2 regions of the Bradyrhizobium sp. SZCCHNS1050 genome follow, and region 2 is predicted to be linked to the other one. Evidence: predicted binding sites of a transcription regulator. Region 2 holds the regulator's gene; the other holds the start of a gene.
The links. The regulator LexA, encoded in region 2, represses DNA repair genes until DNA is damaged. The targets are predictions, from matches to a motif close to TGTTCNNNNTGTGTTCNG.

Region 1: the regulator LexA is predicted to act here: its motif matches at 10,061-10,078, upstream of QX094_RS24355 (putative DNA modification/repair radical SAM protein).

The regions. Positions count from the first base shown of each region.
Region 1 covers NZ_JAUETR010000001.1:5,387,920-5,403,154, forward strand. The annotation lists gene QX094_RS24320 (hypothetical protein) at 384-731, shown strand; gene QX094_RS24325 (aKG-HExxH-type peptide beta-hydroxylase) at 971-2,002, shown strand; gene QX094_RS24330 (radical SAM protein) at 1,999-3,204, shown strand; gene QX094_RS24335 (aKG-HExxH-type peptide beta-hydroxylase) at 3,298-4,413, shown strand; gene QX094_RS24340 (YcaO-like family protein) at 4,453-5,742, shown strand; gene QX094_RS24345 (TfuA-like protein) at 5,739-7,094, shown strand; gene QX094_RS24350 (UdgX family uracil-DNA binding protein) at 7,143-8,624, opposite strand; gene QX094_RS24355 (putative DNA modification/repair radical SAM protein) at 8,739-9,977, opposite strand; gene QX094_RS24360 (DNA repair protein) at 10,161-10,955, shown strand; gene QX094_RS24365 (DNA polymerase Y family protein) at 10,849-12,438, shown strand; partial or broken gene QX094_RS24370 (error-prone DNA polymerase) at 12,764-15,235, shown strand, end outside.
Region 2 covers NZ_JAUETR010000002.1:124,832-140,066, forward strand. The annotation lists gene QX094_RS24950 (GAF domain-containing sensor histidine kinase) at 1-726, opposite strand, end outside; gene QX094_RS24955 (response regulator) at 818-1,183, shown strand; gene gltA (citrate synthase) at 1,286-2,590, opposite strand; gene gltX (glutamate--tRNA ligase) at 2,894-4,318, opposite strand; gene QX094_RS24970 (glutamine--tRNA ligase/YqeY domain fusion protein) at 4,455-6,143, shown strand; gene QX094_RS24975 (hypothetical protein) at 6,174-6,386, opposite strand; gene QX094_RS24980 (ComEC/Rec2 family competence protein) at 6,529-8,820, shown strand; gene QX094_RS24985 (hypothetical protein) at 9,214-9,654, opposite strand; gene lexA (transcriptional repressor LexA) at 9,929-10,627, opposite strand; gene glp (gephyrin-like molybdotransferase Glp) at 10,833-12,044, opposite strand; gene QX094_RS25000 (alpha/beta hydrolase) at 12,176-12,877, opposite strand; gene QX094_RS25005 (hypothetical protein) at 12,876-13,139, shown strand; gene QX094_RS25010 (hypothetical protein) at 13,166-13,534, opposite strand; gene QX094_RS25015 (HAD family phosphatase) at 13,993-14,622, opposite strand; gene QX094_RS25020 (alpha-hydroxy acid oxidase) at 14,668-15,235, opposite strand, start outside.

The sequences.
Region 1 (15,235 bases), on a different contig from region 2:
TGCACGTCGAGCTTCATGAGCTACGCGAGAATGTGCGCTGCCGCGGAATGAGGTGCGACAATATGCCTGGCGGGTGACATCCGAGAGCGCAAGACGTCATCACGCGTGGTCACTGCCGGCCTGAGACGACCGCAGTGCGTCGCTCATTCGAGCAATCAACAGGTGTATCTGACAAACTACTCTATTGTTAAAGAACTAGCTTCATGTTAGTTTTTTTCTGGCTTCGACGACTGGCGAATTGGGACAGCCTGAGCGAAGTGCTTAGCACAGCTACATTGCTTCAGGTTCTGTGAGTTCAGGGCGCGAGATCACAGAGCTTGTACCGGGACGTTGCTATTTCCTTTCTGAACGATGGCGGTTCTCAACCGACTGGGAGTATAGGAATGGCTGATCGCGATCCGGCGGAAATGCGCAAGAAGGTCGATCTGGCGCTGAAATCCGTAGTCGACTCAGAGATCGCACGCGCGTCTCTGAAGATCGACATCATGGCAGAAGGCGTTCCATTCTCGCGTGGAGCGATCTTCAGCAAGACCAATCCATTCTCGCGCGGCATCGTCTTCAGCCGCCTTGCGGCGATGGAGCGTCCGGACGAGATGGAACGTGAAATCGCCAACGATCCCGCGGTGTTGGGGGCTCTTGCGGAGCGTCTCACGCAGGTACGGGCGGTGAAGGACCTCAAGGGTCAATTTAGCGTGCCGCAGGCGGGGGGCGCGCCGAAATCGGTCAGGTGAATGGATCGATCGTTCGGCTAAGACGGAGCGAAGCGGGCCTGCGATGTCGGATCTTTCCGACGTGACGTGTCGTGGGCCCGCCCGCGACTCGCTGGTGCGGATGACGGGCAATGGTCGCCGTCATCAGCGTGACCTTTCCTGATAGCTGCTCTTGATTCCGGCATCGGTTGCGGTCCTGTCTGACGGCGGGACAGCTTGCGGCCGGCTTCGTTGGCGTATTTCCGGAGGCATGCTCGATCATGAGTGACGCGTGGACCTGGCGACCGTCGAAATCTGCCTGGCATGAAAAATTCAACGACAGGATCCTGAGATGGCAGCCGGAGGATCGCCTCGGCCTCGACTGCGAGCCGCTCAAGGCGTCGCTCATCGAAGCCAACGCGCGTGAAGCGGACTGGCTTCGTCATCCCTGCATGAACTCCATCACCTATGAGGGGCATGACAAGAGCCCGCAGCGTGATCTGCAGGTGGCGATCTGGACGGCGGCGAATGCGCCGACCGCATCCACCTCGCTGACGACGCCGGAGCCGCTGACCTTGTGGTCGCCGGTCGGAGGCTACCGGATCGAGGCCGGCAGCTATGACCTGAACGAGCTCGCTGGGCTGCTCCCGATGAAGGAATGGCCCTACGACATATCGGTCGACGTGGGGTGCCACTCCCTCGGATTTCCGATTCCCGACACCTGGGCCGAGCACACCGATCTCTCGGCCGACGAGCAGGCCCGGATGACGCGCGAGGTGACGAACGCGCTCGAGATCCTCGTGACCGCCGCGAAGAAGTTTCCCGAGTGCGTGAATTGGGTGTCCGATGTGACGCGGGTCCTGATCCCCCTGCGCAGCAGCGAGCGATCCTATTTCCGCAGCGGGTCGCAAGCCGATGTGCCCGGGATGGTTTACGCCGACCTGTTCGGCGGCCTGATGCAGGTGATGGAGGCCATCGTCCACGAATCCGCGCATCTGCATCTGTTCATGGCGGAGGCGTCGGGACCCCTGGTGGATCCGCAGCACCAGGGGCGCTACGCATCGCCGTTGCGGCCGGAGCCGCGGCCCTTGCGCGGGATCCTGCTGGCCTTTCACGCCATCGCCTATATCTGCGCCTTCTATCGTGAGGCCGAGAAGCAAGGGTTCGGCGGATCAGCCGAGTATCAGGCCGAGCTTGCCAATATGCTGACCAAGCTCAAGGAGGCGCAGGTCGTACTGGACGGTGCCCGGCCGTTCCTGACCGAGGACGGCCGCATCTTCGTCGATCGCACCGCCGAGATTGCGTACCAATGAACGACGGTCCCCATCTTCACTTCGTGTTCAAGGTCGCGTCGCGCTGCAATCTGAACTGCTCCTATTGCTACGTCTACAACAAGGGCGACAGCACGTGGAGAGAGCGGCCCGCGATCATGGATGATGAGGTCGTCGAGATCGCGATCGACCGCATCCGCCGCCATTGCCAGGCAACGGGTCAGAGCTATCTGACGATCACCTTTCATGGCGGCGAGCCGTGCCTGGTCAAGCAGGAGCGGTTCAGCTCATGGTGCCGGAAGATCAAGGAGGGGCTGTCGGGCGTCGCGCGGGTGCAGCTCTGCATGCAGACCAACGGCACGCTGCTCGACGACGGCTGGGCCGAGATCATCAAGAGGTTCGACATCGATCTCGGGATCAGCATCGACGGAACCCCCGAGGTGCATGATGCCTTGCGCGTCGATCATGCCGGGCGTGGCTCCTATCGCGATGTCGAGCAGGGCCTTGCCGTGCTGCGCCGCGCCGGGATTCCGCTGCGCTTCCTGTCGGTGATCCAGCTCGGGGCGAGCGGTGCCGCGGTGCATCGCCATCTGACGAGCCTGGGCCCGGCCTCCATCGACTATCTGCTGCCGGATTTCACCCACGACACCATCGCGGCGGTTCGCGACCGGTATGGACCGACACCCTGTGCCGATTTCCTGATCCCGATCTTCGAGGATTGGTGGCGGGACGGCACGCTGGATCTCCGGATCAAGATCTTCTGGAACATCGCTTGGCTGGTCCAGGGCGGGGAGAGCCGCATCGACATGCTCGGCAACCAGCCGCTGACCTTCCTGTTCGTCAACACCGATGGCGAGATCGAAGGGCTGGATGTGCTGCGGGTCTGCTACGACGGCGCCGCGCGCACCGGCCTGAATGTGCGGACGTCCGACTTCATGGACGTCCGGCACGCCGGCGAATTCCATCGTGCGGCGGTGTTCGAGGGCATGCCGCTGCCCGACGGCTGTCGCGCGTGCCGCGAGCGCGACACGTGTGCCGGCGGCTATCTTCCGCATCGCTATGCATCGCGGACGGGCTTCAACAATCCGACGGTGTGGTGCGCCGATCTCCTGAAACTGTTCGATCACGTCCGCGAGCGGCTGGGAACGTCGGTGGAGGAAACCAAGCTGCGCCGGGCTCATCTCCTCGACACCGCCCTGCGGCGGGCGGTGGGGCTGCAGCAGGAATCTCCGGCCATCGGCTGAGGTCGGACCTCGATCGCCGACTTATGCGCGCTGTCGCGCGGGCCTGCTGCAAGGCGGCGTGGTCGAGAGTGGAACGTGGAAGGAGTGCGCACGATGACGATCACCCTGATGCCTGACGTTCTGCGCTGGAATGACTACGAGGCGGTGTGTGACGGCGTGCTTGCGACCTATGGCGACCGGCTCGCGCAGAAGCTGGGCGAAGCCCTCGGCGAGATCGGCCGCGACGACCCTGCGGGCGGGGACGAACTGCGCAGCCTGATGGATCGCGTGGCGGACGACGGCTTCATGCGGGTTCTCGATGCCCCCGAGACCTCGTTCCGTCTGCTGTCGGCGCCGGGCCGGTACGCCGAGGACAAGGGACGATTTCTGCGCGATTCATTCGTGGCTGAGGCCTTGCGCCAGGGACTCGAGATCACCGCCGATCGGGAGGTGTGGACCGCGCTCGGCGATCGCGGCTATCGGCGTGACGGCGCCTGCATCTGGCCGCAGATCGAGGGCATGCCCGTGACCGATTACGGCAGCCCGCATGCGGTCAAGGTGGATCTGTCCGGCCAGGACCGGCCGGTCCCGCCGCAGCGCCCGCCGTTCTCCGAGGACGAAATCGACCGGCTGCGTGATCTGCTGCGCCGGTCGCGGGCGGCGCTCGAACGGACCGAAGCGGGGCTTCCCCGCTTCGTCGCGCGCTTCAACATCGCGCTCATCCTGCAGAAGGATCCGGAGAGCCCGGGCAGCTTCTCGTCAGGATCGAACGGCTACTACATCGGCCGCACCTTCCTCGCCAACCCGCATCTTCCCGAGATCGACGAATCCCACATCGCCGATGCGCTCGTCCATGAGGGCATCCACGCGCTGCTCTACATGCAGGAGCAGGAACAGCCCTGGTTCCTCGATTCGACGGCGAAGGGCTCGCTGCCGCGCATCACCTCGCCCTGGAGCGGCAGCCGGCTGCCGTTTCCGTCCTTTCTACAGGCCTGTTTCGTCTGGTACGGCCTGCTGCACTTCTGGAGCCTGGCGATGCAGTCCGGCGCGTTCGAGCAGGGCGTCGCGATGAAGCGCATCCAGCTCTGCCTGCGCGGCTTCTGCAAGCAGCCGTTGCTCGACAGCATCGCGGAGTTTTCGTCGGTGGTCGACGCCGACGTGCAGAAGACGATCGAGGAGATGCAGAACGTCGTGGTCGGCGCCTTTGCCGATGTCCGCCGTGCGGGCTGATGCGACGACGTCAGCGGCGGTTGAGTGTGGAGGCTGCGGATGGCGAATGGAACGGCACTGCATCGGGATCGTCTGGCGCGTCCGGTCCCGAAGAGCTTTCGATGGGGAACTCAGCGGTCGGTGCCGCCGTCGCAGACGGTCGAGCGGGTGCGTCCGTTCCTGGGAGAAATGGGAATCACGCGCATTGCTGACGTCACGGGTCTCGACCGCGTCGGCATTCCCGTCACCATGGTCTGCCGGCCGAACTCGCGCTCGGTCTCGGTGTCGCAGGGCAAGGGGCTGACCCTGGATGCTGCGAAGGCGTCGGGCGTGATGGAATCGATCGAGCTGTTTCACGCCGAGACGATCACATTGCCGCTGAAGCTTGCGACCTATGCCGAGCTGATCAGCGACCATGAGGTGGTCGACGTGGCGGACTTGCCGCTGATCGCCGGCGGGCGTTTCCATCCCGATCTGCAGATGCTGTGGATCGAAGGGCGCGATCTCATGGCCGATGCCGACGTCTGGGTGCCGTTCGAGATGGTGAACCTGTCGACCTCGCGGCCGGAGATGCCGGCCGGCAGCTTCATCTCGTCGTCGAACGGGCTGGCGTCCGGCAACCAGCTGATCGAGGCGGTCCTGCACGGCATCTGCGAGGTCGTGGAGCGCGATGCGACCACGCTCTGGCACCTCCGCAGTCCGGACGAGCAGCAGAGCCGGCGCGTCGCGCTCGAGACGGTTCAGGACGAAGGCAACCGGCGGCTCCTGGAGATGTGCGAGCGCGCGGGCCTCGAGGTCGTGGCGTGGGACATCAGCTCCGATGTCGGGCTCGCCGCCTGCCAGTGCCTGATCTTCGATCGTGACGAGGAGCTGGGGCGGGATCTCTACGCGGCGTTGGGCATGGGCGCGCATCTGTCGCCAGAGATCGCCTTCCTGCGGGCGCTGACGGAAGCCGCGCAGAGCCGGCTGACGCTGATCGCGGGCGCGCGCGACGACGTGTTCCGCGAGGAATATGACGAGAAGGCGTTGGCCGCACAGTTTCTCGGCGAGCAGCGGGCGCTGCTGCGGAACAGCCCGCCGACGCGAAGCCTGCGCGAAACTCCGTCGCTGGCAGCGGAGACGTTCAACGATGATCTCGCCGTGGTTCTCGAACGGCTGCAATCCGCCGGTGTCCGGCAGGTGATCGCGGTCGATCTCACCAAGAGCAGGTTCGAGATCCCCGTGGTGAGGATCATCATTCCGGGGCTCGAAACCTTCGACAAGAATCCTGACTACAGCCCGGGGCGCAGAGCGCGGGCCTTCGCCGGCGATCAGATCTCGCGGCATCAGCCATCGGGGCATCCGCTATGACGTGCATCGTATTCACCGGGCCGACGCTGCATCCGCGCGACGCGGCGCTCGAATTGGAGGCCGAGTATCTCCCGCCGGTGCAGCAGGGCGACGTCTATCGTGCTGCGCTGGCGAAGCCTGCGGCGATCGGAATCATCGACGGCTATTTCGAGCAGGTGCCCTCGGTGTGGCACAAGGAGATCCTGTGGGCGATGGCCAACGGCATCCACGTGTTCGGCAGCGCCAGCATGGGCGCGCTGCGCGCGGCCGAGCTGCACGCGTTCGGCATGGAAGGCGTCGGCAAGGTGTTCGCGGCGTATCGCGACGGCGTGTTCGAGGCCGACGACGAGGTCGCCCTGATTCACGGACCGGCTGAGCTCGGCTTTCCCGCGCTGTCCGAGCCGCTGGTCAACATCCGCTTCACCCTGCAGAAGGCGGTCGACCATGGCGTGATCTCGGAGGCGTCCCGCCTGGTCCTGGAGGCGCTCGGCAAGGCAAGCTTCTATCCCGAGCGCAGCTACCCGGCGCTGCTGCAGGGCGCGCGGTCCGACGGCAGCCTAGCCGCGCAGGAGATCGACGCGCTGGAGGCGTGGCTGCCGGATCACCGCGTCGACCAGAAGCGCGAGGATGCGCTGGAGATGCTGCAGACGATGCGGCGCCGGTTTGCCGGAGACACGGTGCCCAAGGCGGTCGATTACGCCTTCGAGCACACCCAGCTATGGGACGGCCTGATGCAGGACGCGCAGCGTTCGGCGGCCGCAGCGCGCGAGACGGTGATGCCGGACGGAACGCCGCACCTGCTGGACGAGCTGCGCCTGCTGGCCGTGCGCGGCAGCGACCTGTCCGACAAGGCGATCGCGCGATTTCTCGCGGCATCGGAGGCGAAGCGCCGCGGCATCAGGGTCGACGCCCAGGCGCTGAGCGCGGAGATCATCCGGTTTCGGCAGAGCAGGGATTTGATGGACCCGGCCGAGCTCGAGGCATGGATCGCGCGCAACGGCCTGACCCGGTCGGAATTTCTGGAGCTGATGCTGGACGAGGCGCGCATTCGATCGTTCAGGAAGGGGCTCAACGGCTCGGCCCTGAATGCGCTGGCCGACTGGGCGCGGATCGACGGCCATTTCGAGGATCTGCTGGCGCGCGCGCGCGACAAATGCGACGTGCTGAAGCAGACGGAGCTCGACGGCGGTGGCAGTCCGGCGGACTATGGCCTCGGCGAGGACGAGCTGATGGCGAGATACCTGCCCGCGATGCAGGCCGGCGCACCCGACCGGGACGAGACGGACGTGGCGGTGTCGCTCGGCTTTCCCGACCGAGCAGCGCTGATCCAGGCCTTGCTGCGTGAGCACGTCTACACGTCGCGCAAATCCTGAGGCCCCGTTGTCGCGTGGGGGCGGCCCGGTCGAGGCCATGCCGGCCCGTCACGCCGCATGTGCGCGCCTGATCGCGGCCGCGGCAATCTTCAGGTCCTCGACGAAGCGCTCATATTCTCGCGCCTTGGCGTCGGCATCCGGCAGCCGCAGCAGGTAGGACGGGTGCACCGTCACCATCGCCTTGGGGCCGTCGGGCAGGTCGGCGACGTGACCGCGGTTCTTGGTGACCTGCGTGATCTTGCCGAACACCGCTTGCGCGGCGGTCGCGCCCATCGCCACCACCAGTGCCGGGCGCACGGCGGCAAGTTCGCGCTCGTACCATTGCCGGCAGGCCTTGATCTCCGGCGTGTTCGGCTTCTGGTGCAGCCGGATCTTGCCGCGCGGCACGAACTTGAAGTGCTTCACCGCATTGGTGACGTAGACCTTGGACCGGTCGATGCCGGCCTCTTCAAGCGCGCGGTCCAGCATCTGGCCGGCCGGGCCGACGAAGGGATGGCCGGCGAGGTCCTCCTTGTCGCCGGGCTGCTCGCCGACCAGCATCAGCGGCGCATGCGCGGGGCCTTCGCCGAACACGGTCTGCGTGGCGTCCTTCCACAGCGGGCAGGCGCGGCAGGAAGCGGCTTCTTCGCGCAAGGTCTCAAGATCGGTGGCCTCGACATCACGTGAGGTCTCAGCAGCGGGCGCGTGGGCTTTCGGCTTGCGGCTCATCGCGGTCTCCTCGACGCGTTTCTGCGGCTTGTGGGGTTCAGTGCCGGCTTCGGCGATCATCGATGACGTGCGCCTGGAGGCGGCCGCGATCAGCGGCTGGATCAGCTTGGCCTCGGGCAGGTTCTGCCAATATTTCTTCGGCATCTCCTTTTCCATCGCCTTCACTTTCAGCCGTGCCGGATTGAAAATGCTGGCATAGTAACGCAGCCAGACCTCTTCGAGCCGGTCCTCCGACGGCGCTTCAGCCTTGCTCACACCGGGCGTGAAGCTGACGCGGCTGCCGTCCCAATGCGCACAGAGTTCGGGCGTCAGGATCGACCACGGCATGTCGGCGAAGCGGCGGGCGAAAAATGGCGCGGCGCGCTCGACGATGTGGTGCTCGGGCTCGAACCAGGCGACGTAGCGCGCCTCGCGCTCGCGGCCGACCTCGCGGAAGCGGACGAAGGCATGCATCTTGTGGACGTCGCGGCGCACCGCCCGCGCCAGCGCGTTGGCCTGGGCGACATCAGGATCGGTCGCGATCTCCATGAGATCGTGGTTGGTCCGCAGACGCCACAGCAGCCGGTAGAGCAGGGCGAAGCGGTTGGGATCATTGTGCAGAATCGCGCTCTCGGCGAGCTCCATGAAGCTCGCCGGCACTGAGAACGCGCCCTTTGGCACCTCGGGAAGCTGCGTGTCGGCCTGATCGTCGAACAGGTCGGGCGCTGCGCCCTTGACGCGCCAGCTGACGTCGGCCGGCTTGACGTCGTTCATCGCCAGCGCCCGCGCCGCCTGACGCCAGCCGTCGAAATCAGTGTCGCTGTCGAGGGTTACGACGTGCATTTCACCTCTCTCGTCATTGCGAGCGAATCCGCCGCGTCATTCCGGGGTTCGATGCTTCGTATCGCCCCGGAATGACGGCTGTTTCCTGGCTTCGGTCTTCGCCACGACGTTCAATTAGAACCCAAATCCCAGCTGCTGCGGTTTGGGCCGCAGCCGGGCTCTGAGGCTGGCACCGTCGAGCAGGGACGGCTGTGGCCGGTGGTCGGAGAGAACGATGAACGGCAGGACCTTGTTCCGGATCACGTTGAGCCGGGCGAGATCCGCAAAGCGGATCGTGGTGGTGCGGCGGGTGGCGAGGATGCGCTGCACGGTGCGGGTGCCGAAGCCGGGCACGCGCAACAGCTCCTCGCGGCTCGCTTTGTTGATGTCGAGCGGGAAGCGGTCGCGATGGCGCAAGGCCCAGGCGAGCTTGGGGTCGATGTCGAGCGGCAGCATGCCTTCGTTCTCCTCGACGATCTCGTCGGCATCGAAGCCGTAGAACCGCATCAGCCAGTCGGCCTGGTACAGCCGGTGCTCGCGCACCAGAGGCGGTGCCTGCAGCGGCAGCGCGCGGCTGGCATCGGGGATCGGGCTGAAGGCGGAGTAATAGACGCGCTTGAGCTTGTAGGCGCCGTAGAGATTGGCCGAGGTCGACAGGATGACGCGGTCGTTGGCGTCGTCGGCGCCGACGATCATCTGCGTGCTCTGGCCGGCCGGCGCGAAGCGCGGCGGCCTGGCCCGGCGCACCGTCTTCTTCGCCTCCGCCGTCTCGTCGAGCTTGAGCCGGAGACGGCCCATGGTGCGGCGGATGGCGCGCTGGTCCTTTTCCGGCGCGAGCGTCGTCAGGCTCGCCTCCAGCGGCGTCTCGATGTTGATGCTGAGCCGGTCGGCATAGCGGCCGGCCTCGGCGATCAGCGCCTCGTCAGCCTCCGGAATCGTCTTCAGATGGATGTAGCCGCGGAAGCGATGCTCCTCGCGCAATTTGCGCGCGACGCTCACGACCTGCTCCATCGTGTAGTCGGGGCTGCGGATGATGCCCGACGACAGGAACAGTCCCTCGATGTAGTTGCGGCGATAGAAGTCGATGGTCAGCTTCACCACCTCGTCGACCGTGAAGCGCGCGCGGGCCACGTTGGAGGAGGCGCGGTTGACGCAATACAGGCAGTCGAAGTTGCAGGCATTGGTCAGCAGAATCTTGAGCAGCGAGATGCAGCGTCCGTCCGGCGCATAGGAATGGCAGATGCCCATGCCGGGCGAGGTCGAGCCGAGCCCCTTGCCGTCGCGGGAATCCCGCATCTCGGTACCGCTGGAGGCGCAGGACGCGTCGTACTTGGCGGCATCGGCCAGGATCTCCAGTTTGCGCAACAGCTCCATGGCTTTGAATCCCTTTGATTCCATTCGTTGAATCACACCCGGGTCAATCCCGATTGACTCTCTCGAAGGCGTTAGCTTTATATTAGAACGTATCATGAACAAAGAGGGTCGTCGCGGGTTCACTGCCTGATCACTGAAACAACGGCAGCGCCCGCACGATGGATTGAAGAGGAGCGGCGACGGATGACCGGCGCACGCATGGATACGCTCGCGCGTCTGCGCGGCCGCATTGCCCGTCTCGAGGCGGGAGATGGCGCACATGATTTGCGCCGGGTCGCGCTCGGCCATGACGAGGCCGACGCGACCTTGCAGGGCGGGCTCGCGACCGGCGCGCTGCACGAGGTGTTCGCCGAGACCGGCCGCCAGGCGGCAGCCGCGACCGGCTTCCTGTGCGGGCTTGCCGCGCGTGTCGCCGCGCACCGGCCCCTGATCTGGATCCGGCAGGATTTCGCCGAGCGCGAGATGGGCGCGCTGTCGATGAGCGGGCTCGCCGAGCTCGGCCTCGATCCGCGCCGCATCGTCATCGTGTGCGCGCCCGATCTCGACCACGCCTTGCGCACCGCCGCCGACGCGCTCGCCTGCGATGCGCTCGGCAGCGTGATGCTGGAGGTGTGGGGGGAGACGCAAAAGCTCGATCTCGTCGCCAGCCGCAAGCTGACCCTGGCGGCGCAGGAATCCGGCGTCACCGCGCTCATGTTGCGCATTGCGGCTGCGCCCGAGCCATCGACCGCGGAGACGCGCTGGATCGTGCGCACCGCGCCGTCACCGCTCGTTGCCCCGTGGATGGCGTGGGGCGCGCCGCGCCTCGATGTCGAGCTCATTCGCAACCGTCACGGCCAGACCGGACGATGGATCATGGAGTGGACCCCCGATGCATGCCGTTTCAACGAACCGGCGGCGGATCCTCAGCCTGTGGCTGCCGCGCCTGCCCATCGATCGCATCAAAAGACAGCGGGCACTCACAGGCGCTCCGCCTGAGAGCAAGCCGCAGGTCGTCGTCATCAAGGACGCCAATGCGCTCTTGATCCATTCGCTGGACGAAGCGGCGGCGTGCCACGGTGTGTCGCTCGACCAGCCCTTGGCGAATGCCCGCGCGGTCTGTCCCGACCTCGTCGCGCACGAAGCCGATTTGGCGGCTGATGCAAAGATGCTGGAGAGCATCGCCGACTGGTGCGACCGCTTCACGCCGCTGGTGGCGCTCGACCCGCCGCATGGGTTGTCGCTCGACATCACCGGCTGCGTGCATCTGTTCGGCGGCGAAGCCAGGCTGATGCAGTCGGTCTGCGACGCGCTGACCGCGCATGGCCTCATTGTGTCGGCGGCGATCGCCTCCAACGCCGTCTGTGCGCGTACGCTGAACCGCCAGGTGCATGGCCGCATCGTGCCCGACGGCGAGGAGGCGGCCGCGGTGGCGCCGCTGCCGGTGGCCGCCCTCGGCGGCAGCGAGGCCATTACGCTCGGCCTGCGCCGAGCCGGCCTCAAGACCATCGGCGACGTCGCCGCGCGCGGCCGCAACGAGATCACCGCGCGGTTCGGCGCCGCCTTCACCCGCGTGCTGGCGCAGGCGCTGGGCGAGGCCGATGCGCCGATCAGCCCGCGCAAGGTCCCGCCGGACTACATCGTCGACAAGCGTTTTGCCGAGCCGGTCGCGACCGACACGGTGATTGCGGCCAGCCTCTCCCGTCTGGCCGCGATGCTGGTGGCGGCGATGGCGCAGCAGGGCAAGGGCGCGCGGCGGCTGGAGGCCTGCTTCTTCCGCACCGATGGAATGGTGCGCGTGATCACGGTCGACACCGGCCAGCCGGTCACCGAGGCCGCAATCATCGACCGGCTGTTCCGCGAGCGGCTCGAGGCGCTGAACGATCCGCTCGATCCCGGCTTCGGCTTCGACATGATCCGGCTCGCTGCTGGCCGCAGCGAGATCGTGGTGCAGCAGCAGCGCGATCTCGATGCCCATGTCCACGACAATGACGAGCTGTCGGCACTGATCGACCGCATCGCCGCGCGCATCGGCGGCAAGCGCGTGGTCGTGCATCTGCCGGTCGATACCCATGTTCCGGAGCGCGTGGCGCTGCCGCTGCCGGCGCAGCAAAATCTCGCCGCCGCCACTGCTGCCGCCTGGCCGGAGCGCGCCGAGGGCGAGCCGCCGCTGCGACCTCTGCGGCTGTTCGCGCACCCCGAGGCGATCCAAGTCATTGCCGGCGTGCCGGACGGCCCGCCCGCGCGCTTCGTCTGGCGCCGTGCCGCGCATGCCGTGGTCCGCGCCGAGGGCCCGGAGCGCATCGCGATGGAATGGTGGCGGCCGGACGGGCAGGGCCTCACGCGCGATTATTTCCGCGTCGAGGACGAGCACGGCCTGCGCTTCTGGCTCTATCGCGACGGGTTGTATGACCGTGAGTTCGAGCAGCCTGAGGGCCCGCCGGTGCAGCCCGCCTGGTACATGCATGGCCTGTTCGCATGAGGGTCGGGATCGCACATCTCTCGCGGCGATCTCGCTGCTCACCCTCCCCTGGAGGGGGAGGGTCGGCTCGCATGCGCGCATGCGAGCCGGGGTGGGGTGACGGAGCATCCGCACCTGCGGTGCTCGTCGAAGCCAACTCACGCACGGCTGAGAAGAGCGGGCCCAATGACGACCGGTTGCTGGGCTCACCCCACCCCGCCGCGCGCTGTGCGCGCGTCGACCCTCCCCCTCCAGGGGAGGGTGGGCAGCTGCGCAAGCCGCTTGGTGAGGGGCTGTCTTTCGTATCGCATGGGCAACGCGCCGCCCCAGCCTTCGCAGCCGCGCCATGACTCCCATCCCCTATGCCGAGATCGGCGTCACCACCAATTTCTCCTTCCTGCATGGTGGTTCGCATCCGCAGGACTATGTGCACCAGGCCGCCGAATATGGCCTCACCGCCATCGGCATCGCCGACCACAACACGCTGGCCGGCGTCGTGCGCGCCTATAGCGAGCTGAATAACGACCGGCTCAGCTACAAGCCGAAGCTGCTCTACGGCGCGCGGCTGGTGTTCACCTGCGGCACGCCGGACATCCTGGTCTATCCGCGCGACCGCGCGGCCTACGGCCGGCTGTGCCAGCTGCTCACCCGCGGCAAGCGCGGCAGTGACGCGGACAAGGTCGCCAAGGGTGATTGCCGCCTGAGCTTCGAGGACCTGTTTGAGTTCATCGAGGGACAGTTGCTGGTGCTGATGCCGCCGCATCGCTTCGACGAAGCCGCGCTCACCACCATTCTCACGCGGCTGAAAGACAGCCCCGCCGAAGGCGTGTGGCTGGCCGGCAGCCTGCTGTATCGCGGCGACGATCGGCGCCGGCTGGCGCGGCTGTCGCGCCTCGCAGCTTCCAGCAAGGTGCCGCTGATCGCCACCAATGACGTGCTCTATCATCATCCTCGACAGCGGATGCTGCAGGATGTGCTGACCTGCATCCGCGAGAAAGCCTCGATCGAGGCCATCGGCCGAAGGCTCCAGGCCAATGCCGAGCGCCATCTCAAGCCGGGACACGAGATGGCGCGGCTGTTCCGTGACCACCCCGACGCTGTGACCGAGACGCTCCGTTTCACCGACCGCATCGTGTTCTCGCTCGACCAGCTCAAATATCAATATCCCGACGAGCCGGTGCCGCCGGGCAAGACCGCGCAGGGGCATCTGCAGGATTTGACCTGGGCCGGCGCCAAGACCTATTTCGGCGACCATCTCGATGACAAACTGCGCGCTGTCCTCGACAAGGAGCTGGCGCTGATCGCCGAGCTCAACTACGCGCATTACTTCCTCACCGTCCACGACATCGTGCGCTACGCCCGCAGCCAAGGCATCCTGTGCCAGGGCCGTGGCTCGGCGGCGAACTCGGCCGTGTGCTACGTGCTCGGCATCACCTCGGTCGATCCGACCAAGATCGATCTGCTGTTCGAGCGCTTCATCTCCAAGGAGCGGCTGGAGCCGCCCGATATCGACGTCGATTTCGAGCATTCGCGACGCGAGGAGGTGATGCAATATGTCTATCGCCGCTACGGCCGGCACCGCGCGGCGATCATCGCCACTGTCATCCATTATCGTCCGCGCAGCGCCATTCGCGACGTCGGCAAGGCGCTGGGCCTGACCGAGGACGTCACCTCGGTGCTCGCCGACACCGTGTGGGGCAGCTGGGGCGACGGCCTCTCCGACATGCAGGTGCGCCAGGCCGGGCTCGATCCCGCCAATCCGATGATCCGCCGCGCCGTGGAGCTGGCATCGGAGCTGATCACCTTCCCGCGTCATCTGTCGCAGCATGTCGGCGGCTACGTGCTGACGCAGGATAGACTTGATAGTTACGTCCCGATCGGCAATGCCGCGATGGACGACCGCACCTTCATCGAATGGGACAAGGACGACGTCGATGCGTTGTCGATGATGAAGGTCGACGTGCTCGCGCTGGGCATGCTGACCTGCATCCGCAAATGCTTCGACCTGATCGCCGATCACAAGGGCAAGCGATACGTGCTCTCCGATATCCGCTCGGAGGACGATAACGAGGTCTACCGGATGCTGCAGCGAGGCGAGTCGCTCGGCGTGTTCCAGGTCGAGAGCCGCGCGCAGATGAACATGCTGCCGCGGCTGAAGCCACGCACCTTCTATGATCTCGTCATCGAGGTCGCGATCGTCCGGCCCGGGCCGATCCAGGGCGACATGGTGCATCCCTATCTGCGCCGCCGCAACAAGCTGGAGAAGGTGAGCTATCCGTCGCCGTCGCCGGATCACGGCCCGGCGGACGAACTCTACAAGGTGCTGCACAAGACGCTCGGCGTGCCCTTGTTCCAGGAGCAGGCGATGCGGATCGCGATCGAAGCCGCCAAATTCTCGCCCGAGGAGGCCAACGGTCTGCGCCGCGCGATGGCGACCTTCCGCAACGTCGGCACCATCGGCTCTTATGAAGAGAAGATGGTCAGCAGCATGATCGCGCGCGGCTACGATCCCGCCTTCGCCAAGAGCTGCTTCGACCAGATCAAGGGCTTTGGTTCCTACGGCTTTCCGGAAAGCCATGCCGCGAGCTTCGCCCAGCTCGTCTATGTCTCGTCCTGGCTGAAATGCTTCCACCCCGACGCGTTCTGCTGCGCGCTCTTGAACTCGCAGCCGATGGGTTTCTATGCGCCGGCCCAGATCGTCGGCGACGCCCGCAAGAACGGTGTCGAGATCCGCAACATCGACGTGTCCTACAGCTTCGCCGACAACACGCTGGAGGAAATGGGTGGCAAATACTGCGCCGTTCGCCTCGGCTTCCGC
Region 2 (15,235 bases):
GGCGCTGTCCTGACTGCGGAGCAGCACGCGCATTCCGGCGTCGATCGAGGCCAGCGGATTGCGGAGGTCATGGCCGAGAACGCCGATGAATTGCTCTCTCAGCTCGGCGGTCCGGCGCTCGTCGAGCAGGTCAGCCTGGGTGATCTTCAGCCGTTCCTCGGTCGAAAACCTGCGCTTCTCGCTGAGGCCGAGGCTGGCCTGGCTGCGCGCGAAGCGCTGATGAAGCTCCAGCTGGGCGGCGATCAGCTCCCCGAACAGCTGAAACGTGCTGACGATTTCGGGCCGGTCGAGCTCGCGCGGCGCTGGATCGATCGCGCACAGGGTGCCCCAGACGGTCCCGTCGGACAGGGTGATCGGAGCTGAGATGTAGCTGCGAAAGCCGTAGAGCTTTGGCGTCGGGTGATCGCGAAACAGGCGATCCGTCTCGACGTCCCCGATGACGACGGCTTCGCCTCGCTCCCGGACCTCGCTGCAGATCGTCGTCTTGACGCGCAGCTCGCCGCCCTTCTTCAGGCCGAAATTGATGTCGTCGCGAACCGCACAACAGACCCATCGATCCGAGGTCACGCGCGCGACCGCAACGAATCCCATCCCGGTGATCCTGCTCACCGAGTCCAGAATTTTGGGAACGGCGCCGAGCTGCTGGACAGCGTCGACGTCCGGGTTGGAATTGGGCGTCATCGTATGCTCGAGCTGGTCCCCGATCCAGGATGCAAGCCGGATCATCAACTTGCACCGTTCAACGCACGGAGCGTCGGAACGTTCGCCGGAACCAAATGATCGTGGTGCGATTGAATCGGATTGGACAGGAGACGCCGTGTCCCGCGTTCTGCGCACAAGAAAAACAGTTCTGGTCGTTGAGGACGAGGGTCTCATCCGTGCCAATGCCGTCGATATGATCAGAGACCTCGGTTTCGAGGTCATCGAGGCCGTTGACGCCGATCAGGCCATTTCCCTTCTCGAACGCTGTGAACGCATATCGGTCGTTTTCACGGATATCCAAATGCCCGGTTCGATGGACGGCCTGCGGCTGGTCGCCGTCATCCGGGACCGCTGGCCCCCGGTCGCGCTCCTGGTGACGTCAGGTCAGGTGACCCCTTCGGAATTGCCGTCCGGCGCGCGCTTCCTTGCCAAGCCATACGGGGCCGAGCAGCTCAGGTCTCATCTCGAGGCGCTGGCCTGATGCACTCCCGGCCGATGCCGCGAGTCAGAAAGGTGCGACCTCACAAACGAAACGGCGCCGTCGGGATCGACGGCGCCGTTCGAAAGCGGAATTGCGCTGCGCTCAGCCGCGCTTGTCCATCTCGACATAGTCGCGCGTCGCGACGCCGGTGTAGAGCTGGCGCGGACGGCCGATCTTCTGTTGCGGATCCTCGATCATCTCGCTCCACTGGCTGATCCAGCCGACGGTGCGGGCGACGGCGAACAGCACGGTGAACATCGACACCGGGAAGCCCATCGCCTTCAGGGTGATGCCCGAGTAGAAGTCGACGTTCGGATAGAGCTTGCGCTCGATGAAGTACTGATCGCTGAGCGCGATCTTCTCAAGCTCCATCGCGACCTTGAGCATCTGATCGTCGGCGTGGCCCGTCTCCTTGAGCACCGCGTGACACATCTTCTGCATGATCTTGGCGCGCGGGTCGTAGTTCTTGTAGACGCGATGGCCGAAGCCCATCAGGCGCACGTCGCTGTTCTTGTCCTTCACCTTGGCGATGAAGTCCGGAATCTTGTCGACGCTGCCGATCTCGGCCAGCATGTTCAGCGCCGCCTCGTTGGCGCCGCCGTGTGCCGGACCCCACAGGCAGGCGATGCCGGCGGCGATGCACGCGAACGGGTTGGCGCCCGACGAGCCGGCGATGCGCACCGTCGAGGTCGAGGCGTTCTGCTCGTGATCGGCGTGCAGGATGAAGATCTTGTCGAGCGCGTCGGCGAGAACCGGGTTCGGCTTGTACTCCTCGCACGGCACCGCGAAGCACATGTGCAGGAAGTTCTCGGCGAACGAGAGCGAGTTCTTCGGATAAACGAAAGGCTGGCCGATGGTGTATTTGTAGGCCATCGCCGCCAGGGTCGGGATCTTCGCGATCATCCGCATCGACGCGATCATGCGCTGCTTCGGATCGTTGATGTCGGTGGAGTCGTGGTAGAACGCGGCGAGTGCGCCGACCGAAGCGACCATGACCGCCATCGGATGCGCGTCGCGGCGGAAGCCGTGGAAGAAGCGCGACATCTGCTCGTGCACCATCGTGTGGTGGGTCACGCGATAGTCGAAATCCTGCTTCTGGGCCTTGGTGGGAAGCTCCCCGTACAGCAGCAGATAGCAGGTCTCCAGGAAGTCGCCCTTCTCGGCGAGCTGCTCGATCGGATATCCGCGGTATTCCAGGACGCCGGCGTCGCCGTCGATATAGGTGATCTTGGACTGGCAGCTGCCGGTCGAGGTGAAGCCGGGATCATAGGTGAACATCCCGGTCTGGGCGTAGAGCTTGCCGATGTCGATGACGTCGGGACCCACGGTGCCGCTCAGGATCGGAAGATCGAAATTCTTGTTGCCGACGGTGAGGGTCGCGGTCTTGCTTGCGGATTTTGCGTCCATCGTTTGTCCCCGATGAGATCGTTAGGCTTGGCCCTTGTTCTTTTTGAGAGATGGCAGGGCGGGTGGACTTTATCCAGTGCGGTGGCTTTGACATTCGCGTCACTGTCGCTGCCAACAGCTTAAGCGAAGGTCAAATCCGAAACCGTACTGGAATCTTATACTTACTAGTGTCCTTCGGCCCTAACATCCGTCAACGAGCCCGCCGCAACGTGTGAAGGATGTTCGAGCCGGGAAAACCAGTGGGTGCCGCGCAAATGCGTATCGTATTGCCCTGTGCGCTGCAAGATGGGGGGCCATGAGACCTTATGAGGCGGTCTGGTCCTCCAGACGGCCCAAGGATTCATCACGCCCCAGGATCGCCAGAACGTCGAAAATACCGGGTGAGGTGGTTCGGCCGGTGAGCGCCGCGCGCAGCGGCTGCGCCACCGCGCCCAGCTTGAGATTGTTGGCTTCAGCAAACGCACGCAGCGCGGCTTCTGTGGCCGGTCCGCTCCAGGACGCGACAGCGGCCAGCGCGTCACGCAGCCGGCCGATCAGGGCGCGGCTGTCCGGCGTCAGCAGGGCCGCGGCCTTGGCGTCGATCGGAAGCGGCCGGTCGGCAAAGATGAAGGCGGCGCCGTCGATCAGCTCCAAAAGCGTCTTGGCGCGCTCCTTCAGGCTCGGCATCGCCAGAGTGAGCTGCGCGCGCGTGGCGTCGTTGAGCTTGGCCTTGAGAGCCGCGCCGTTCGGCACGTAATTCAGCACGTCCTCGAACTGGCGCACCAGCGCCGCATCGTCGCTGTGGCGGATGTAGTGGCCGTTGAGATTTTCCAGCTTGGCAAAGTCGAACCGCGCCGCCGAGCGGCCGATCGCCGGCAGGTCGAACGCCTTGATCATCTCCTCGGTCGAGAAGATCTCCTGGTCGCCATGGCTCCAGCCGAGCCGCACCAGATAATTGCGCAGTGCCGACGGCAGATATCCCATCGCACGGTAGGCGTCGACGCCGAGCGCGCCGTGGCGCTTCGACAGCTTCGAGCCGTCGGGCCCGTGAATCAGCGGGATGTGCGACATCGACGGCACCGTCCAGCCGAGCGCATCGTAGATCTGCTTCTGGCGCGCGGCGTTGATCAGATGGTCGTCGCCGCGGATGACGTGGGTGACGCCCATGTCGTGGTCGTCGACGACGACCGCCAGCATGTAGGTCGGATTGCCATCGCCTCGCAGCAGCACGAGGTCGTCGAGGTTCTCGTTCTGCCAGACCACGCGGCCCTGGACCTGATCCTCGATCACGGTCTCGCCGGTCAGCGGCGCGCGCAGCCGGATCGTCGGCTTGACGCCTTCGGGCGCCTCCTTGGGATCGCGGTCGCGCCACATGCCGTCGTAGAGCCGGGTGCGGCCTTCCGCGCGCGCCTTCTCGCGCATCGCGGCCAGCTCCTCGGCGGTGGCATAGCAGCGATACGCCATGCCGCTGGCGAGCATTTGCTCGGCGACCTCGCGATGGCGCGCGGCGCGGCTATATTGGTAGATGACCTCGCCGTCCCAATCGAGCTCGAGCCATTTCAGGCCGTCGAGGATGGCATCGATCGCCGCACTGGTCGAGCGCTCGCGGTCGGTGTCCTCGATCCTGAGCAGCATCTTGCCGCCGCGGCCGCGCGCATACAGCCAGTTGAACAGGGCCGTCCGGGCGCCTCCGATGTGGAGAAAGCCGGTCGGGGAGGGGGCAAAGCGCGTGACGATCGGGGTGGTCATGGGCGGCAGCACGAAATCCAGGCAGGGGCTCAAGAGGGCGGGGGGTGTATAGCAGGCCTATCGCATAACTAAAGCCTTCCTTGGGGGAAGCGGATTTGGCAGATAGGCTGCCAAATTCCGGAGCAGGATATTCTTGATGACCACGACGACAGACACGGCGGCGACGGCAGAGGCAGGGCGCGACTTCATCCGCGACATCGTCCAGGCCGATCTCGACAGCGGCAGGCACAAGACGGTCGTCACCCGGTTCCCGCCGGAGCCGAACGGCTACCTGCATATCGGCCATGCCAAGTCGATCGGCCTCAACTTCGGCATTGCCCAGGAATTCGGCGGTCGCTGCAATCTGCGCTTCGACGACACCAATCCGACCAAGGAAGAGCAGGAATATATCGATTCCATCCAGGCCGACGTGCGCTGGCTCGGCTATGACTGGGGCGACAACCTGTTCTTCGCCTCGGATTACTTCGAACGCCTCTACGACTGGGCCGAGGGCCTGATCAAGGCCGGCTTGGCCTATGTCGACGACCAGTCTCAGGAAGACATTCGGCTGTCGCGCGGCACGCTCACCGAGCCCGGCAGGAACAGCCCGTTCCGCGACCGTTCGGTCGAGGAGAATCTCGACCTGTTCCGGCGCATGAAGGCCGGCGAATTCCCGAACGGCGCGCGCGTGCTGCGCGCCAAGATCGACATGGCCGCCGGCAACATCAACCTGCGCGACCCCGTGCTGTACCGGATCCTGCACGCCCACCACCCGCGCACCGGCGACGCCTGGAAGATCTATCCGAGCTATGACTACGCGCACGGGCAGTCCGACGCGATCGAGGGCGTGACGCACTCGATCTGCACGCTCGAGTTCGAGGATCACCGTCCCCTCTACGACTGGTTCCTGGACAAGCTGCCGGTGCCGTCGCATCCGCACCAGTACGAGTTCGCGCGCCTCAATCTCACCTATACTCTGCTATCCAAGCGCGTGCTGACGCGGCTGGTGCAGGACGGCCATGTCGCCGGCTGGAACGATCCACGCATGCCGACCATCGCCGGCCTGAAGCGGCGCGGCGTGCCGCCGGCGGCGGTGCGCCAGTTCATCAAGCGCATCGGCATCGCCAAGGCGAACAGCATCGTCGACGTCGGCATGCTCGAATTCTGCATCCGCGAGGAGCTGAATCGCACGGCGCTGCGCCGGATGGCGGTGCTGCGGCCGCTGAAGGTGGTGATCGAGAACTATCCGGAAGGCCAGGTCGAGGAGCTCGAGGCGATCAACCATCCCGACGATCCCGCAGCCGGCACGCGCAGGATCGCGTTCGGCCGCGAGCTGTATATCGAGCAGGACGACTTCATGGAGAACCCGCCGAAGAAGTTCTTCCGGCTGTCGCCGGGCAACGAGGTGCGGCTGCGCTACGCCTATTTCATCAAGTGCCGCGACGTCATCAAGAACGACGCCGGCGAGATCGTCGAGCTGCGCTGTACCTATGATCCGGCGACCAAGGGCGGCAACGCGCCGGATGGACGCAAGGTCAAGGCGACGATGCACTGGCTGCCCGCTGCACAGTCGCTGACAGCCGAGATCCGCCTCTACAACCAGCTGTTCGCCAATCCGAGCCCCAATGCGGCCGACTTCACTGCCGATCTCAATCCCAGCTCGCTCGAGGTCCTGACCGACGCGCGCATCGAGCCGGCGATCGCCGCGAGCAATTCCGACGCGCCGATGCAGTTCGAGCGCCAGGGCTACTTCGTGCGCGATCCGGATTCGACGCCCGACAAGCTCGTGTTCAACCGCACCATCGGCCTGCGCGACACCTTCGCCAAGGAAGTCGCGAAGGGGTGAGGCAAGCGGGGACCGCGGGACGCGTGTGGCTCAGCTGATCGCGTCCTGCCCGGCCTCGGTCAGCGTCGGCACGCCATCGGTGAGTTCGACGAGGCCGCGCTCGGTGAGCAGCGAAAGATCTTCGTCGGCGACAGGGGACAGCGTCAGCCGGTGGGCCTTGATGTCCCGGAGAGTCCAGCGCAGGTGGATCGCCTTCTCGAGCGCGAGGTCGGCGAAGGGGTCTTCAGGGTCGTGGGCGTCCATCCCCTGAAAAGCACGTGCGGCGCAAAAAGTTCCCCCGCAGCGGCCGTGCAGATTTCCAGGATTCCCGTTCCGTTCTGCTAGGCGCGCTCGCGCAGCTTCCGGTAGCCTTTCCGCCCGTCGGGTAACGGGTGGTGTGGGGGCAATGGCGGAGCCGGTCAGGCCGCCGGGAGGGCGTCGCGGGATCGCGGGCGTGATGGCCGATGTCTGGCCGCCGCGCGGCGCGCTGGCCGGCGGCTGGCCCGCGATCGGGGCCGGTGCGTCGTCGGTGTTCGCCGCCCGCCTGAAGAGCTGGGCGGCCGAGGAGGCCGGGGCGGGCCGGCTGCTACCCTGGGTGCCGGTGGCGTTCGGGGCCGGCATCGCGCTGTACTTCGCCGCCGATCACGAGCCCGTGCTCTGGATTGCCGCCACCACCGCGGCGCTGCTCGGCATCGTCGCCATCATGATGCGGCGGCATCGGCTGTTTCCGGTTGCCGTGATGATCGCGGCGGCGGCGTGCGGCTTCGCCGCGGCGACCGTCAAGACCGCGCGCGTCGCGCATCCGGTGCTGGCGCGGCCGTTGTATTCGGTGGCGCTGTCCGGCTTCGTCGAGGCGCGCGACATCCGCGAGCGCAGCGACCGCATCGTGCTGCGGGTGACGTCGATGGAGAGCCCGCGCAACGCCGTCACCATCGCGCGTGTCAGGCTCGCGGTGCGCAAGGGCGCGGCGCCCGAGGTCGGCAGCTTCGTGCAGCTCAAGGCGCGGCTGCTGCCGCCGATGGCCCCGGTGCGGCCGGGATCCTACGACTTCGCGCGCGACATGTTCTTCCAGGGCATCGGCGCCTCCGGCTTCGTGATGGGCGCGATCACGACGGCGACGCCGCCGCAGGCCGCCGGCTTCGGCCTGGGCTATGCGGCGGCCATGCAGGGTCTGCGCGATGCGATCGACGCACGCATCCGCGGCCGCCTGTCGGGCGACGAGCGCGCCATCGCCACCGCGCTGCTGACCGGCCGGCGCGACGCCATCACGCCCGATGTCAACGACGCGATGTTCGTCTCCGGTCTCGGCCATGTGCTGTCGATCTCCGGCTATCACATGGCGGTCGTCGCCGGCGTCGTATTCTTCGCCGTGCGCGCGCTGCTGGCGCTGATCCCCGGCCTCACCATCAGCCATCCGATCAAGAAATGGGCGGCGGCCGCGGCGCTGGTCGCGGCGGCGTTCTATCTGTTGCTCTCAGGCGCGGAGGTCGCGACCCAAAGGTCGTTCTTCATGACGGCGGTCGTGCTGATCGCGGTCATGGTCGACCGCCGCGCCGTCACCTTCCGCACGCTCGCGGTCGCAGCGATGATCGTACTGGTGGCGGCCCCGGAAGCGCTCGTGCATCCGAGCTTCCAGATGTCGTTCGCGGCAACGCTCGGCCTGGTCGCGCTGGTGCAGTTCGGCCTGCCCAGACTGTTCGCGACGCCGGACAGCTCGACCACCCAGCGCATTGCGCTGTGGGGCGGCCGCGAGCTTGCGATGCTGTTGCTGGCCTCGCTGATCGCGGGGCTCGCGACCACGCCCTATGCCGCCTTCCATTTCCATCGCGTCACGCCGTATGGCGTGCTCGCCAATCTCGCAGCGATGCCGGTCGTCTCGGCGCTGGTGATGCCGGCCGGCCTGATGGGCCTCGTGGCGGCGCCGTTCGGGCTCGACGGTCCCTGGTGGACGCTGATGGGCCTCGGCATCGACTGGATGATCGCGGTGACGCGCTGGGTGGCGGCGCTGCCCGGCGCGGTCGGGCGCATCCCGGCCTTCGGCATCGGTCCACTGATCCTGGCCAGCCTCGGTGTCATCCTGATCGGCCTGCTGCGCACACCGCTGCGCTGGTCGGGCGCCGTGGGGCTCGTGGTGGCCACCGCGTGGGCCGCCGCGACGCCGCTGCCCGACGCGCTGATCGCCGGCGATGGGCGCGCGGTGGCGGTGCGCGGCCGTGACGGGCGTCTGCATGCGATGCGCATCGGCAAGGACGTGTTCGCCACCAAGGAGTGGCTCGCGGCCGACGCCGATGCCCGGCTGCCGGCGGATTCATCGCTCACCGATGGCGTCTCCTGCGACGAGGCGGGCTGCGTGGTCGCAATGGCCGACGGCCGATTCGCCGCCCTGACCCTGCGCGCCGAGGCGCTCGCCGATGATTGCGCCCGTGCCGCGCTCATCGTCACCGCGCGCGCCGCGCCGTCATCCTGCGCGGCGGCCGTCATCGATCGCGAGCGGTTGCGGCAGCAGGGCGCCTTGATGCTGGTGCGGCAGGGCAGGAGCTTCGCCGTCACGCCGGCGCGCGCCGGCGGCACTGACCGCCCATGGTGGCCGGCGCCCGCCGAGGCCGGCGAGTTCGACACGACGCTGACGCCGCGCGCGCCGGCCGTGCGGCCTCAGGACGCGACGCCGCCGGAGACGGAGCAGGGCGAAGAAGACTGAGTGCCGGGCAGCTCGAACGTGCCGAGATGATACTCGGTGTCGCCAGGTCCATGTTGCCAAGTCCATCGAACAGCGAGGGGCTTTCGGCCAGCGTGAACGCAGCGCGCGGATAGCGTTGCCAGATGGCGATGTCGTCAGCCGTGACTGTCAGCCATCCGAACACAAGCATATTGCAGCCGGGCTCGGTGATCCCGGCGGCCTTGTTCCAATCGATCTTGTTGACCACGGCGGCAGGCTCCCCCGGCACATCATGCCGGCCGAGGGATGTCGTTCCTATCCGATGCGATGCCGGGGCGTGAGGTTCGCCCGAGAGGACTTTGCGCTTGCAGAACCCAAATCTCCCACGGTCGAAAGCTCGCTCACGACCGAGAGAAATGCCGATGCGGAGACCCCTCAGGTGATGCTGATGCGGCGAATCGGTGTGGCCTGCGAAGGCGGCACGTCCTCGGCGATGTCCGGGCGTCGCTCCGCCGGCTGCTTGCTGACCGGCAATTGCAGCACGGTGACGCGCTGGCCCTCGCAGAGCTGGGTCACCAGCACGTGGCGGCCATCGGCGAATTCGATCGCGTCGTGATGGCGATCGGGAATGTGAGTCTCGATGCTGTTGAACTTTGCGACGCGCTCGCGGATCGTCCGGGTCCAGAGCCAGCGGCTGTCGTAGCGGACGTCCTCGGCGAAGGCCAACTCGGTGCCGGGCAGCATGCAGACTGCGACGGTCGGCTCGCTCTCCAGCGCGAAGCCGCGGGTGGCGGTGCCACGGAAGGTCATCGAGATCAACGTCTCGCCGACCTTGGCGGGACGGGACGCAACCGCATGGAGGCTGTAGTCACACATCGGATCGCTCCTCGTTGAGAGATAGCCGACCCACGCTCCCCCCGGACAGGCGCAGGCCTCTATCAGAGTGGACATCGATGGTGATGTTAGCGCGCGCTTCGCGGCAATTCTGCGCTGATCTGCATCGCGTGTGCCCGCGGCCGATCACAAGCGTTTGAGCATGCCGCGCTGCACATCATGAGGTGCATTCGCGCGTGACGTATTTTGCTGGGCAGCCTCCGATCGGCGGCGAAAGCGCGTGCGCCCGCCGCCCATCGACCGATCCCATTCGCGATCAGTACTTGCGGTACAGCCCGACCAGCTTGCCTTGGATCTTCACCCGGTTCGGCGGCAGGATGCGTACCTCGTAGGCGGTGTTGGCCGGCTCCAGCGCGATCGATGCGCCGCGGCGGCGGAAGCGCTTCAGCGTCGCTTCCTCATCGTCGATCAGCGCCACCACGATGTCGCCGGTGTCGGCGGTCTCGTTGCGCTGGATCAGCGCCATGTCGCCGTCGAGGATGCCGGCATCGACCATGGAGTCGCCGCGTACCTCGAGCGCGTAGTGATCGCCGTTACCGAGCATGTCGGCAGGCACGCTGATGGTGTGGCTGCGGGTCTGCAGCGCCTCGATCGGGGTACCGGCGGCGATGCGGCCCATCACCGGCACTGCGACGGGGCGCTCGCCATCGTCCAGCGCGGGAGTGCTGGTGCGCACCTTGCCGAGATTGCCCTCGATCACCGATGGGGTGAAGCCGCGGCGGTTGTTGGCGGCCTGTGACAGCTCGGGCAGCTTGATCACCTCGATCGCGCGGGCGCGATTGGGCAGCCGGCGGATGAAGCCGCGCTCCTCGAGCGCCGTGATCAGGCGATGAATGCCGGACTTCGAGCGCAGATCGAGCGCATCCTTCATCTCGTCGAAGGACGGCGGCACGCCGGCTTCCTTGAGCCGCTCGTTGATGAACCGCAGAAGTTCGTACTGTTTGCGCGTCAGCATCTCGACCTGGTCCCCGGTTTGTTGTCGTCCGAGTCCAGGAGCTGCGCCTCGCGCACAAACCGGCTGAGAGCGCCCTGGAGTCGGACCGTCATCGCGTCGCCCGCAACATACTAAAAACAAATCATGAACGGACACTATATGTTCGATGTGTGTTCCGCAATCCTAAAAATATGATGAACAGACCGGGCTTTACCGGGGAAGCGGCTCAGTTCGGCAGGCGCAGGATCTCGCACGGGCTGCCGGCAGGCGCCTTCGGAGCAAACGCCGGCCGGATCACCACCGCCTGCGAGAGCGCGAGATTCCCAAGCAGCGACGAATCCTGCTGGCTCACCGGGGTCGCAACCAGCGTGCCGTCGGCGCGCTCTTCGAGCCGCGCCCGCAGATAGTCCTCGCGCGAATCGTTCGGCCCGAGCTCGCGGCCGAGCAGGGCGGTCTCGCGCGGCATCACGGCCTCGTCGCGGCCGAGCAGCCGCCGAATCAGCGGCACCAGGAACAGGAGGGCGCAGACATAGGACGACACCGGATTGCCGGGCAGTCCGATCACCCTGACGTCGCCGAGCCGTCCGTGCATCATCGGCTTGCCCGGCCGCATCGCGATCTTCCAGAACGCCATCTCGACGCCCTCGGCTTCGAGCGCCTGCTTGACCAGGTCGTGATCGCCGACCGAGGCGCCGCCGGTCGTGATCAAGATGTCGGCCTTGGCCTCTCGGGCCCGGCGGATGCCGGCGATCGTCGCCTCCATCGTATCCGCGGCGATGCCGAGATCGATCGGGGTCCCGCCCTCGTTGCGCACCAGCGCCCGCAAGGCGTAGCCGTTGGAATAGACGATCTGGCCCGGGCCGGGCGTCGAGCCCGGCATCACCAGCTCGTCGCCGGTGGCGAGCAGCGCCACCTTCGGCCGGCGCCGCACCGGCAGCGCCGGATGATTCATGCTGGCCGCCAGCGACAGGTCGCGGTCGCTGAGCCGGCGCCCGGACTTCAGCAGCACCATGCCCTGGTGAAAGTCGACGCCCGCCGGCCGGATATGCCGGCCCTTGATCGCGGCCTCGGTGATCACGACGTGGCCATCTTCGGCGATTGTGTCCTCCTGGATCACCACCGCGTCCGCGCCCTCCGGAACAACGCCACCGGTGAAGATCCGCGCCGCCTCGCCGGGTCCAACCACGCGATCGAACGGCCGCCCTGCCGCAACCTCGCCGATGATCTTCAGCCGCGCCTTGGCCTGGGCGGCGTCCGCCGCGCGCACGGCATAGCCGTCCATTGCCGACATCGCCTCGGGCGGCTGCGTCCGCAGCGCCGCGATGTCCCGCGCCAGGATGCGGTGAAACGCTTCGTCCAGCCCGACCTGCTCCTCGGCCAGCGGTTCGGCGCCGGCGAGCACGGCGGACAACGCATCAGACACCGGCATCAGGGCCATGAGAGTTCCTTCGGACGGAGACGGCAGATCGAATGAATCGCCTTCTAACCGAACGCGCACGGCGCGGCCAAGGGCCTAGGCCGCTCCCTGCGTTCTGACCGTCTGCTGTGGGCCGTTTCCGGGCCGCTGCCTCACGATCGCGCGAGAAAGTCCGCAATCAACCGCATGACCTCCTGCGGACGTTCCAGGCTCGGCAGGTGCGCCGTTCCGGCCAGCTCATGTCCTGACCCGTTCGGCATTGTTGCGGCGAGCAGCCTGCTTCGCTGCTGGATGTGAGGAAAGTCCAAGTCCCCCCGGATGACGAGCGATGGCGCGACGATCTCCGCGAGGCGTGGGAAGGCTGGTGCCACATCGAGAGTCGCGCCGGTTGGCGGCGCGCGGAGTGCGGCGGCGTTCTTCTTCAGGAACGTCTCGCGCGGCTCGCCGGAGATGCGTCCCTCGCGCTGCAAGGGACCGTCGACCCACAGATGCGCCTTGATAGCGCTGACCCGATCCCAATCCTGTGCGGCCTCGGCAGCGGCCAACGACGCCGTTAGCGCCTTGATCTCCGGTGGATAGACCGGCTCCGGCGCGCCGCTGATCGAAGGTGCGATCAGCACCAGCGATGCCATACGTGACGGATGGCGAAGCGCGAAGTCGAGCGCGATGCGGCCTCCTTGCGAGCAGGCAATCAGCGTCGCCGGCCGCGCCGGCGCGAGCGCGTCGACGACGGCGAGCAGGTCCTCGACCGGAGAATGAGCTTCCTCATAGGCGACCGTCTCACCAAATCCGCGCCGGTCATAGGCGATCGTCATATGCGTTGCCGCGACGCCCTCGATCTGCACGCGCCACATGGACGAGCATTGGACCGTGGACCAGCCGATCTACGATCCCAGCACGATCGACTGCCCGGTTCTCGTGCTCGCGACGGAATGGGATGTGGATGTCCGCTTCGGGATGGCGCACGACCTGTTCGTTCGCCTCGTGAGCGCGCCATACAAGCGCCTGGTCGAGATCGGGCAGGGCACGCACATGATCCTGATGGAGCGGAATCGACGGCAGGCGTTCGACGTGGTGATCGGATTTCTCAACGAGCGCGTCGTGCCGGCGCGTTGATCGTCGCGCGGACGACCTGCACCGCGTCAGAGCGGATGCCGAATCCAGACATTCGGCTCGACATAGGCGGCACGGTCGTGCTCGACCGACGCGAGCACGGGCACGAGAGCACCGGGGACCTCGATCTCGCCCGAGCTGTCGAAGGTCACGCCGGTCCATTGCGACCAATCGGCGAGCGTGCCGACGATGGTCATCGAGCACGGCGCGATCTTGACGATCTCGCCGCCGATGCCGATGCGCTTAGGCGCCGGCTCGTCTGCGGCCAGCGGATGTGGCGGGAGACGGGCCGGATGGCGCCGTTGCCGGCGGTCGCATTTAGGATTCGCTTTTTCGGAAAAAGCTGCTATGCTGATTTGGTCCCGTGCTCGACAGGAGGGGCGCTTCGCGATCGTCACGGACGTGGAGCGCGGGATGCGGTGGCCGCGACGTGTCGCAGCGTGCCCTGATGGCGCGCGGACGAACGGCATGGCGCGGACGTGAAGTCGCGTGGTCCTGGCATCCCGAAGCTGATGCCAAGCCGAAGGGTGCTGATGATCCCGTCGGCGACGGTGGCCAACAAGCCGGGCACCGGGGAGATCGCGTATAAGCGTGAAGACCATCGCGCAGGGAATGCCGGATGTCGGCTGGACCTGTGGTGACTGCCGCCTGCTTTTTTTCTGCAGGCGGGCCATGGGTTGCGGCCTGCAGCCCGGCATTCCCTGCGCCCTCCGATTGGAGGAGGGTGAAATGAGAGCAGCAAAGCTCGGGCACATCGTGTCGCGAGAACAATTTTGCACGAGTGGGCACCGTCATTGCGAGCGCAGCCTTTCAGAACGTCACGCCGCTGGCCATGACGCACCCTTGCGCGACGCGATCAGATCCCGAGCGCCTCCAGCGCCGCGGCGATGTCGGCCGTCGAGCGCACCAGCACCGCCTGCAGCCCGCTCGTTCGCGCGCCGTCGATGTTTTCAGCGAGATCGTCGAAGAAAACGATCCGCTCGGCCGGCGCGCCGATCGCCCGCACCACGTGATCATACGCCTCGGCATCCGGCTTTCGCAGGCCGATCGACGACGACAGGAAGATCTCGCGAAAGTGACCAAGCAGGTCGGCATAGCGCGGCGAGAAGTGATCGATGTGCGGCTGGTTGGTGTTGGAGAAGGCATAGAGCGGCAGTCTCGAAGCCGCGCGTGCGAGCAGCGGGGCGATGCCCGGCATCGGGCCGACGAAGATCGCGTTCCAGCCGTCGAGAAACTGCGCGTCGGTGATGTCGATGCCGAGTTGCCGGCGCAGGTTGGCGAAGAACGCGGCATCGGAGACGGTGCCGCGCTCGTGCCCGTGATAGATCTCGTCGCGCACGAAGCGCGCGGCGATGCGCTCCGGCGGACAGCCGGCATGCGCTGCCCAGCGCGAGACCACCTGGACGAAATCGATGTCGATGACGACGCGGCCGAGGTCGAACAGCAGCGCGTCGGCGACGCCGGGGCGGAGAGCGGAGGCGGGCATGGGGCGGGTCGACGATGCCTTGCGTGGGACGGAAGCGGCGCCTCCTCAATACCGGTAGGGCTCGATGTCGACCAGCGGAAACGCGCTGACCACGCTCGGCAGGTTGGTGGCGGCCGCCGGATGCAGATAGGACGCGTTCAGCTCCGCGAACGAGGTGACGCCGAGCAGGCCGAGCGTGCGGATCACCTCGTCCTCCAGCAGCTCGAGCATGCGCAGGATGCCGTCCTCGCCGGCCGCGGCGAGCGCCCAGCATTGCAGCCGGCCGATGCCGACGAGGTCGGCGCCGGAGGCGATCGCCTTGACGATGTCGGTGCCGCGGCAGAAGCCGCCGTCGACCATGATCTTTGCCCGGCTCTTCACGGCGGCGACGATCTCCGGCAGCACATGCATGGCTCCGCGGCCATGGTCGAGCTGGCGGCCGCCATGGTTGGAGACGTAGATCCAGTCGACGCCGTGATCGACCGCAATCTGCGCGTCCTCGGCGGTCGCGATGCCCTTGATGATCAGCGGCAGCTTGAACTTGTCCTTGATCAGCTTGACGGTGTGCCAGCTCAGCGCCTTCTGGTGGTCGCCGCCGGTCGCGCGCAGCCGGCTTTCGCGGACGTAGCGCTTG